2 regions of the Streptomyces sp. NPDC002784 genome follow, and region 2 is predicted to be linked to the other one. Evidence: riboswitches for the same ligand, from Rfam matches in the RefSeq annotation. Region 2 holds a riboswitch; the other holds the start of a gene.
The links. Region 2 has a riboswitch for glycine ahead of gcvP (aminomethyl-transferring glycine dehydrogenase). Riboswitches for the same ligand answer to the same signal wherever they lie in the genome.

Region 1: another riboswitch for glycine. It lies ahead of gcvT (glycine cleavage system aminomethyltransferase GcvT); the one in region 2 lies ahead of gcvP (aminomethyl-transferring glycine dehydrogenase).

What each region holds. Positions count from the first base shown of each region.
Region 1 covers NZ_JBSFVD010000024.1:27,565-30,964, forward strand. The annotation lists gene glyA (serine hydroxymethyltransferase) at 1-483, opposite strand, end outside; gene gcvH (glycine cleavage system protein GcvH) at 498-875, opposite strand; gene gcvT (glycine cleavage system aminomethyltransferase GcvT) at 975-2,093, opposite strand; glycine riboswitch at 2,131-2,238, opposite strand; glycine riboswitch at 2,239-2,334, opposite strand; gene ACWD1Z_RS30485 (AAA family ATPase) at 2,510-3,178, shown strand; gene ACWD1Z_RS30490 (enhanced serine sensitivity protein SseB) at 3,247-3,400, shown strand, end outside.
Region 2 covers NZ_JBSFVD010000003.1:554,124-557,523, reverse strand. The annotation lists gene ACWD1Z_RS09835 (DNA polymerase IV) at 1-618, shown strand, start outside; gene ACWD1Z_RS09830 (PRC-barrel domain-containing protein) at 1,080-1,454, opposite strand; glycine riboswitch at 1,568-1,664, shown strand; gene gcvP (aminomethyl-transferring glycine dehydrogenase) at 1,839-3,400, shown strand, end outside.

The sequences.
Region 1 (3,400 bases), on a different contig from region 2:
GAGCCGCTCGACCTCGGCCATGTCGACCAGACCGGCGTCGTCGACGTGGTAGGCGACCACGTTGAACTGCTTGCCGGAGAAGTTCAGCCGCATCCCGTGGGTCAGATGGCCGCCGTGGGCCAGGTCCAGACCGAGGATGGTGTCGCCGGGCTGGGCCAGCGCGAACAGCGCGGCCTGGTTCGCGGAGGCACCGGAGTGCGGCTGGACGTTGGCGTACTCGGCGCCGAACAGCTCCTTGACCCGGTCGATGGCGATCTGCTCGGCCACGTCGACGTGCTCGCAGCCGCCGTAGTAGCGGCGGCCCGGGTAGCCCTCGGCGTACTTGTTGGTGAGGACCGAGCCCTGGGCCTCCATGACCGCGACCGGCGCGAAGTTCTCGGAGGCGATCATCTCCAGGGTGGACTGCTGGCGGTGCAGCTCGGCGTCGAGCGCGGCGGCCACGTCCGGGTCGAGCTCGTGCAGGGGCGTGTTCAGGACGGACATGCGTCTACGACTCCTCAGCCGGCGGAAAAGGCGGTGTACTCGTCGGCGGAGAGCAGGTCGGCCGACTCCTCCGTCACGCGGACCTTGAACAGCCAGCCGCCCTCGAAGGGGGCCGAGTTCACCAGCGAGGGGTCGTTGACGACGTCCTCGTTGATCTCGGTGATCTCACCGGCGACCGGGGAGTACAGGTCGCTGACCGACTTGGTGGACTCCAGCTCGCCGCAGGACTCGCCCGCGGCCACCGTGGAGCCGACCTCGGGGAGCTGGGCGAAGACGACGTCACCGAGCGCGTTGGCCGCGTACTCCGTGATGCCGACCGTCGAGACGCCGTCCTCGGCGACCGACAGCCACTCGTGCTCCTTGCTGTAGCGCAGCTGCTGGGGGTTGCTCATGGCCTGAATTCTCCTGTACGCGGGGGAGTGCTGATGAAGGGGGGGACTGCGGAAGGCGTGCGTGATCAGCGAAAAGGTGCGCCGGGTCACGCCCGGTGGCTACTTCCGGCGCTTGTAGAAGGGCAGCGCCACGACCTCGTACGGCTCGTGGGTGCCCCGGATGTCCACGCCGACGCCGGCCGTGCCGGGCGCCGCGTGCGCGGCGTCCACGTAGGCCATGGCGATCGGCTTGCCCAGCGTGGGGGAGGGGGCGCCGGAGGTGACCTCGCCGATGACCTGGCCGTCGGCGACGACCTGGTACCCGGCGCGCGGGACGCGGCGGCCCTCGGCGATCAGGCCGACCAGGACCCGCGGCGGGTTGCCCTCCGCGCGCTCGGCGGCCTCGGTGAGCGCCTCGCGCCCCACGAAGTCGCCCTCCTTCTCGAACTTGACCACCCGGCCGAGACCGGCGTCGAAGGGGGTCAGCGAGGTGGTGAGCTCATGGCCGTACAGCGGCATGCCCGCCTCCAGCCGCAGGGTGTCCCGGCAGGACAGACCGCACGGGATCAGGCCGACGGGCGCGCCCGCCTCGGTGAGCGCCTGCCACAGCTTCTCGGCGTCGGCGGGCGCCACGAACAGCTCGAAGCCGTCCTCGCCGGTGTAGCCGGTGCGCGCGATCAGCGCCGGGACGCCCGCGACGGTGCCGGGGAGCCCGGCGTAGTACTTCAGGCCGTCGAGGTCGGCGTCGGTGAGCGAGCCGAGGATGCCGGGGGACTGCGGGCCCTGTACCGCGATCAGCGCGTAGGCGTCCCGGTCGTCGCGCACCTCGGCGTCGAAGCCGGCGGAACGATCCGCCAGCGCGTCCAGCACGATCTGGGCGTTGGAGGCGTTGGCGACGACCATGTACTCGGTCTCGGCGAGCCGGTAGACGATCAGGTCGTCGAGGATGCCGCCGTCGGCCCGGCAGATCATGGTGTAGCGGGCGCGGCCGACGCCGACGGAGGCGATGTTGCCGACGAGGGCGTAGTTCAGCAGCCGGGCGGCCTCCGGGCCGGTCACGGTGATCTCGCCCATGTGGGAGAGGTCGAAGAGCCCGGCCTTGGTGCGCACGGCGGTGTGCTCGTCGCGCTCGGAGCCGTAGCGCAGCGGCATGTCCCAGCCGGCGAAGTCGGTCATCGTCGCGCCCAGCGAGCGATGCAGGGCATCGAGGGCGGTACGGCGGGGTTCGGAACTGCTCATCGGACGGTCGTCTCCCAGGGCATGACGGCGAGGTCTTTCCTCCCCATCTGTCATCGGAACCTGAGAGGTTCGTCATGACCACGCGGGCATGACTTGCACCTTGGGTGGGACCACCGGCAAACGGCGGTCCGCTTTTCAGATGTGCCTCGCCCGCGCGGTAACGGGGCCTGAGAGATTCAAGGGAGGGACTTGCTCCTTCGGCGCCCCAGCTGAAGGCTGGGAACTCTCCCGCGCGGATTCGAACGGCCGGTATGCAGTTGGCGCGGCCATCATTGCATGACCGGGGCGTCCGTGGGCAGGCCGCTTCTGTAACCGGCTTGTGGCGGTACGCACACGAAAACGCGAGAGATCGCCTATTACCTTCTCTTTACGTTCAGTGGGGAGGGGAGATCCCGACCCGGAGGAGGACGATCACGGTGAACAGGACCACGGCGTACGCGACCACGTCGGGCCTGGCGCTGCCCGAGCAGCCCGCGGCCCCGGCGCTCGAAGCCCGCGGCACGCTGCCCGCAGCCGTCGTCCGCGACCTGCGCGAACGCGACGGCCGCAGCCCGCACGCCCTGCTCTTCGGGCCCCGGGACCTGGTCGTGATCACCGGCCTGCCGGGCAGCGGCAAGTCCACGCTGATGCGGCGGACCGTGAAGGGCCCGCGCATCGACTCCCAGGACACCCGCGACCGCTGGGACGCCCGGATGCCGGGCTTCCTGCCGTACGCGGTCTACCGGCCCCTGGTCCGGCTCGCGCACTACGCCGGTCTGTGGCGCGCGCTCCGCTCCGACCAGGGAGTCGTCGTGCACGACTGCGGCACCCAGGCCTGGGTGCGCGGCTGGCTGGCCCGCGCGGCGCGGCGCCGGGGCGGCACGCTGCATCTGCTGCTCCTGGACGTCACCCCGGACGAGGCGCTGGAGGGCCAGCGCGAGCGCGGGCGCGGTGTCTCGCGGTACGCCTTCCTGCGGCACCGCTCGGCGGCGGGCCGGCTGCTGCGCGCGGTGGAGCAGGGCGAGCTGCCGCCGGGCTGCGGTTCGGCGGTCCTGATCGACCGGCCCGCGGCGGGGGCGCTGCGGCGGATCGGCTTCACGGGCTGACCCCGGGCGGCCGGGCAGGCGCTAGCCTTTTCAGCCACATCAGTGGTTCACGGCAGGCGGTCAGACAGATGGACTTCCCGGCGGATCTCCCCGCGGACTTTCCGGCGCAGGCACACCCCCATCCGCACGGCGGATGGCCCGGCAACGAGCTGGAGGAGGTGCTCTCCGCCTCCCTCGGCGTCCCCACCGCGGGCGGCCGGATCATCGAGGTCCTCGGCCGCA
Region 2 (3,400 bases):
GTGCGGGTGGGGCTGGAGGTGCAGCGGCTCGCGGATCGGTGTGTGCGGCGGTTGCGGGAGGCGGGGTTGTCCGGGCGGACCATCGTGCTGAAGGTGCGGCGGTACGACTTCTCCACGCTGACTCGGTCCGAGACGTTGCGGGGGCCCACGGATGATCCGGCGGTCGTGCGGGAGGCCGCGGGGCGGTTGCTGGAGTCGGTGGACACGACGGGGGGTGTGCGGTTGCTGGGGGTGGGGGTCAGTGGGCTGGCCGACTACACGCAGGAGGATCTGTTCGCGCAGGCCGCGGGGGAGCGGGGTGCGGAGGATGTGGGGGAGGACGGGGCCGGCGGGGCCGGCGGGGTCGGCGGGGCTGGGGTTGTGGGGGCGGTTGCGGAGGTGGGGGCGGCTGTCGAGCGGCGGTGGGCTGCTGGGCATGACGTCCGGCATGCGGAGTTCGGGCATGGGTGGGTGCAGGGGAGTGGGGTGGGGCGGGTGACTGTGCGGTTCGAGACGCCGGAGTCCGGGCCGGGGCGGGTGCGGACGTTTCGGGTCGATGATCCTGAGCTTGTTCCTGCGGAGCCGTTGCCGTTGGTGCCGCGGCGGCCTGGGGTTGCTGTGGATGAGATGCGGGCGTGAGGGGGCGGGGTTGGTGGGGGGGGGCACTCGCCCGCGTTGGCGGGGTGCCGCTGCGCCCACCCGTGCCGCCCCAGCGGCACGACTGCCCGCAGCGGCGGCGGGCTGGGGCGGGGGCGGGGTGGCCGCGGGCCGGGGGTTGTGCGGGCGGTGGGCTGTTAGGGCTGCGGGCAACAGGTTGAGGGCTGGGCGGCTGTGCGGCAACGGGGCGCGTGGGCTGTGGGTTACACGGCATGCGAATTGCAGCTACGGGCACGCGGCCACGCAACTAGGGGGCCGAGGGACGCGGCCGCTCCGCTGCGGGCGTGCCGCAGGCACTGGGCGGCGGGGCGCGGCCAACCAGCTGCGGGGGGCGGAGGGAGGCGGAGGCTTAGCTCCTGGGGCTGCGAGGGGGTGCCCGGTTGCGGGTTGTGGGGTTGTCGGGTGGGCGGTTGCGTCGGTGAGAGGGGGGTGGCTGTAGGGGCTTAGGTGTCTGCTTCTTCTGTGCCTGCCAACTTGCCGAAGTCGTGGTCGGGGGGTGTGGGGGAGGTCAGGTCCAGGCCGTAGTGGTGGTAGAGCTGGAGTTCCTGTTCCGGGGAGAGGTGGCGGCCTACTCCGAAGTCGGGGGCGTCCTTGATCAGGGAGCGGTCGAAGGGGACGCGGAGGGTGCCGTCCACCAGTTCGCTGGGCTCCAGGGGGACGAAGGCGTCCCTGCTGAACAGGCCCGTTCGTATGGCTGCCCACTCCGGTACGCCGGTGGCATCGTCGAGGTAGACCTCGTCGATGGTGCCGAGCTTCGTACCGTTGCGGTCGAACGCCTTGCGGCCGATCAGGTTGCGCGGATCGATGTCGGTCTGCACGTGCCCTCCACTTGGTCGCAACTCATCCGTAAGCACTACGAAAGAGCACATTCGGGCGCGCGGCCACTCGAACGCCTGGCCGTTGACCTCGCTGGTAGGCTGACAGCGGCTGCTGACCCCGTGCGGGAGAGTCCTCCGGACACCATCCGGAGGCGCCGAAGGAGCAAATCCTCCCCGGAATCTCTCAGGCCCACGTACCGCACGGACGAGGTCACTCTGGAAAGCAGAGCGGGTGTCGACGGCTTCCGCTCTCACCGACGGTGAAAGCCGGGCGCCCTCGTGCCCCCGGTGAAGCTCTCAGGTTGAGATGACAGAGGGGGAGGCCGTCCGGGTACCCGTGCCGTGGTGCCCCTCGAAGGTCGTGTCGACCAGGAGGCCTCCGCAATGACCGCCTACCGCATTCCGCTCTCCGAGCTCGAACAAGGGATCCCCTTCGAGCAGCGTCACATCGGTCCTGATCATGAGGCTCGGGCCAAGATGCTCGCCCAGGTCGGCTACGGCTCGCTGGACGAGCTGACCGCCGCCGCGGTGCCGGACGTGATCAAGAACGCCGACGCCCTCGACCTGCCGGGCGCGCGGAGCGAGGCCGAGGTGCTCGCCGAGCTGCGGAGCCTTGCGGACCGCAACCAGGTGCTCGACTCCATGATCGGGCTCGGTTACTACGGCACCTTCACGCCGCCGGTCATCCTGCGCAACGTGATGGAGAACCCGGCCTGGTACACGGCCTACACGCCGTACCAGCCGGAGATCTCGCAGGGCCGCCTGGAGGCCCTGCTGAACTTCCAGACGATGGTCGCCGAGCTCACCGGGCTGCCCACCTCCGGCGCCTCGCTGCTCGACGAGGGCACGGCCGCCGCCGAGGCCATGGCGCTGTCCCGGCGCATGGGCAAGAACAAGAAGGGCCTGTTCCTCATCGACGCGGACGCCCTTCCGCAGACCATCGCCGTGATCCAGACGCGGGCCGAGCCCACGGGCGTCGAGGTGGTCGTCGCCGACCTGAGCGAGGGCATTCCGGCCGACATCGCCGCGCGCGAGATCAACGGCGTGCTCATCCAGTACCCCGGCGCCTCCGGTGCCGTACGGGACATCAAGCCCGTCATCGAGCAGGCCCATGAACTCGGGGCGCTGGTCACCGTGGCCGCCGATCTGCTCGCGCTGACGCTGCTGACCTCCCCCGGCGAGCTGGGCGCGGACATCGCGATCGGCACCACGCAGCGCTTCGGTGTGCCGATGGGCTTCGGCGGTCCGCACGCCGGTTACATGGCCGTGCACGAGAAGTTCGCGCGCAGCCTGCCCGGGCGGCTGGTCGGGGTGTCCGTGGACGCCGACGGCAACAAGGCCTACCGGCTCGCGCTCCAGACGCGTGAGCAGCACATCCGCCGGGAGAAGGCGACCAGCAACATCTGTACGGCGCAGGTGCTGCTCGCCGTCATGGCCGGCATGTACGCCGTCTATCACGGGCCCGAGGGGCTGAAGAGCATCGCCCGGCGGGTCCACCGGTACACCTCGATCCTGGCCGCGGGGCTCACCGCCGGCGGAGTCGAGGTCGTGCACGGCTCCTACTTCGACACGCTCACCGTGCGGGTGCCCGGTCGGGCCGCCGAGGTCGTCGCGGCCGCGCGGGACAACGGCGTGAACCTCTGGCCGGTCGACGCCGACCACGTCTCCCTCGCCTGCGACGAGACCACCGGCCGGGCCCAGCTCGCCGCGGTGTGGAGCGCCTTCGGGGTGGACGGGGACGTCGAGGCGCTGGACGCGCGGGCCGAGGACGCGCTGCCCGAGGCGCAGCTGCGCGGGGACGAGTTCCTGGCCCACCCGGTCTTCCACCAGTACCGCTCCGAGACCGCGATGCTGCGCTACCTGCGCCGCCTCGCCGACCGTGACTACGCGCTCGACCGCGGCATGATCCCGCTGGGCTCCTGCACGATGAAGCTCAACGCGACGAC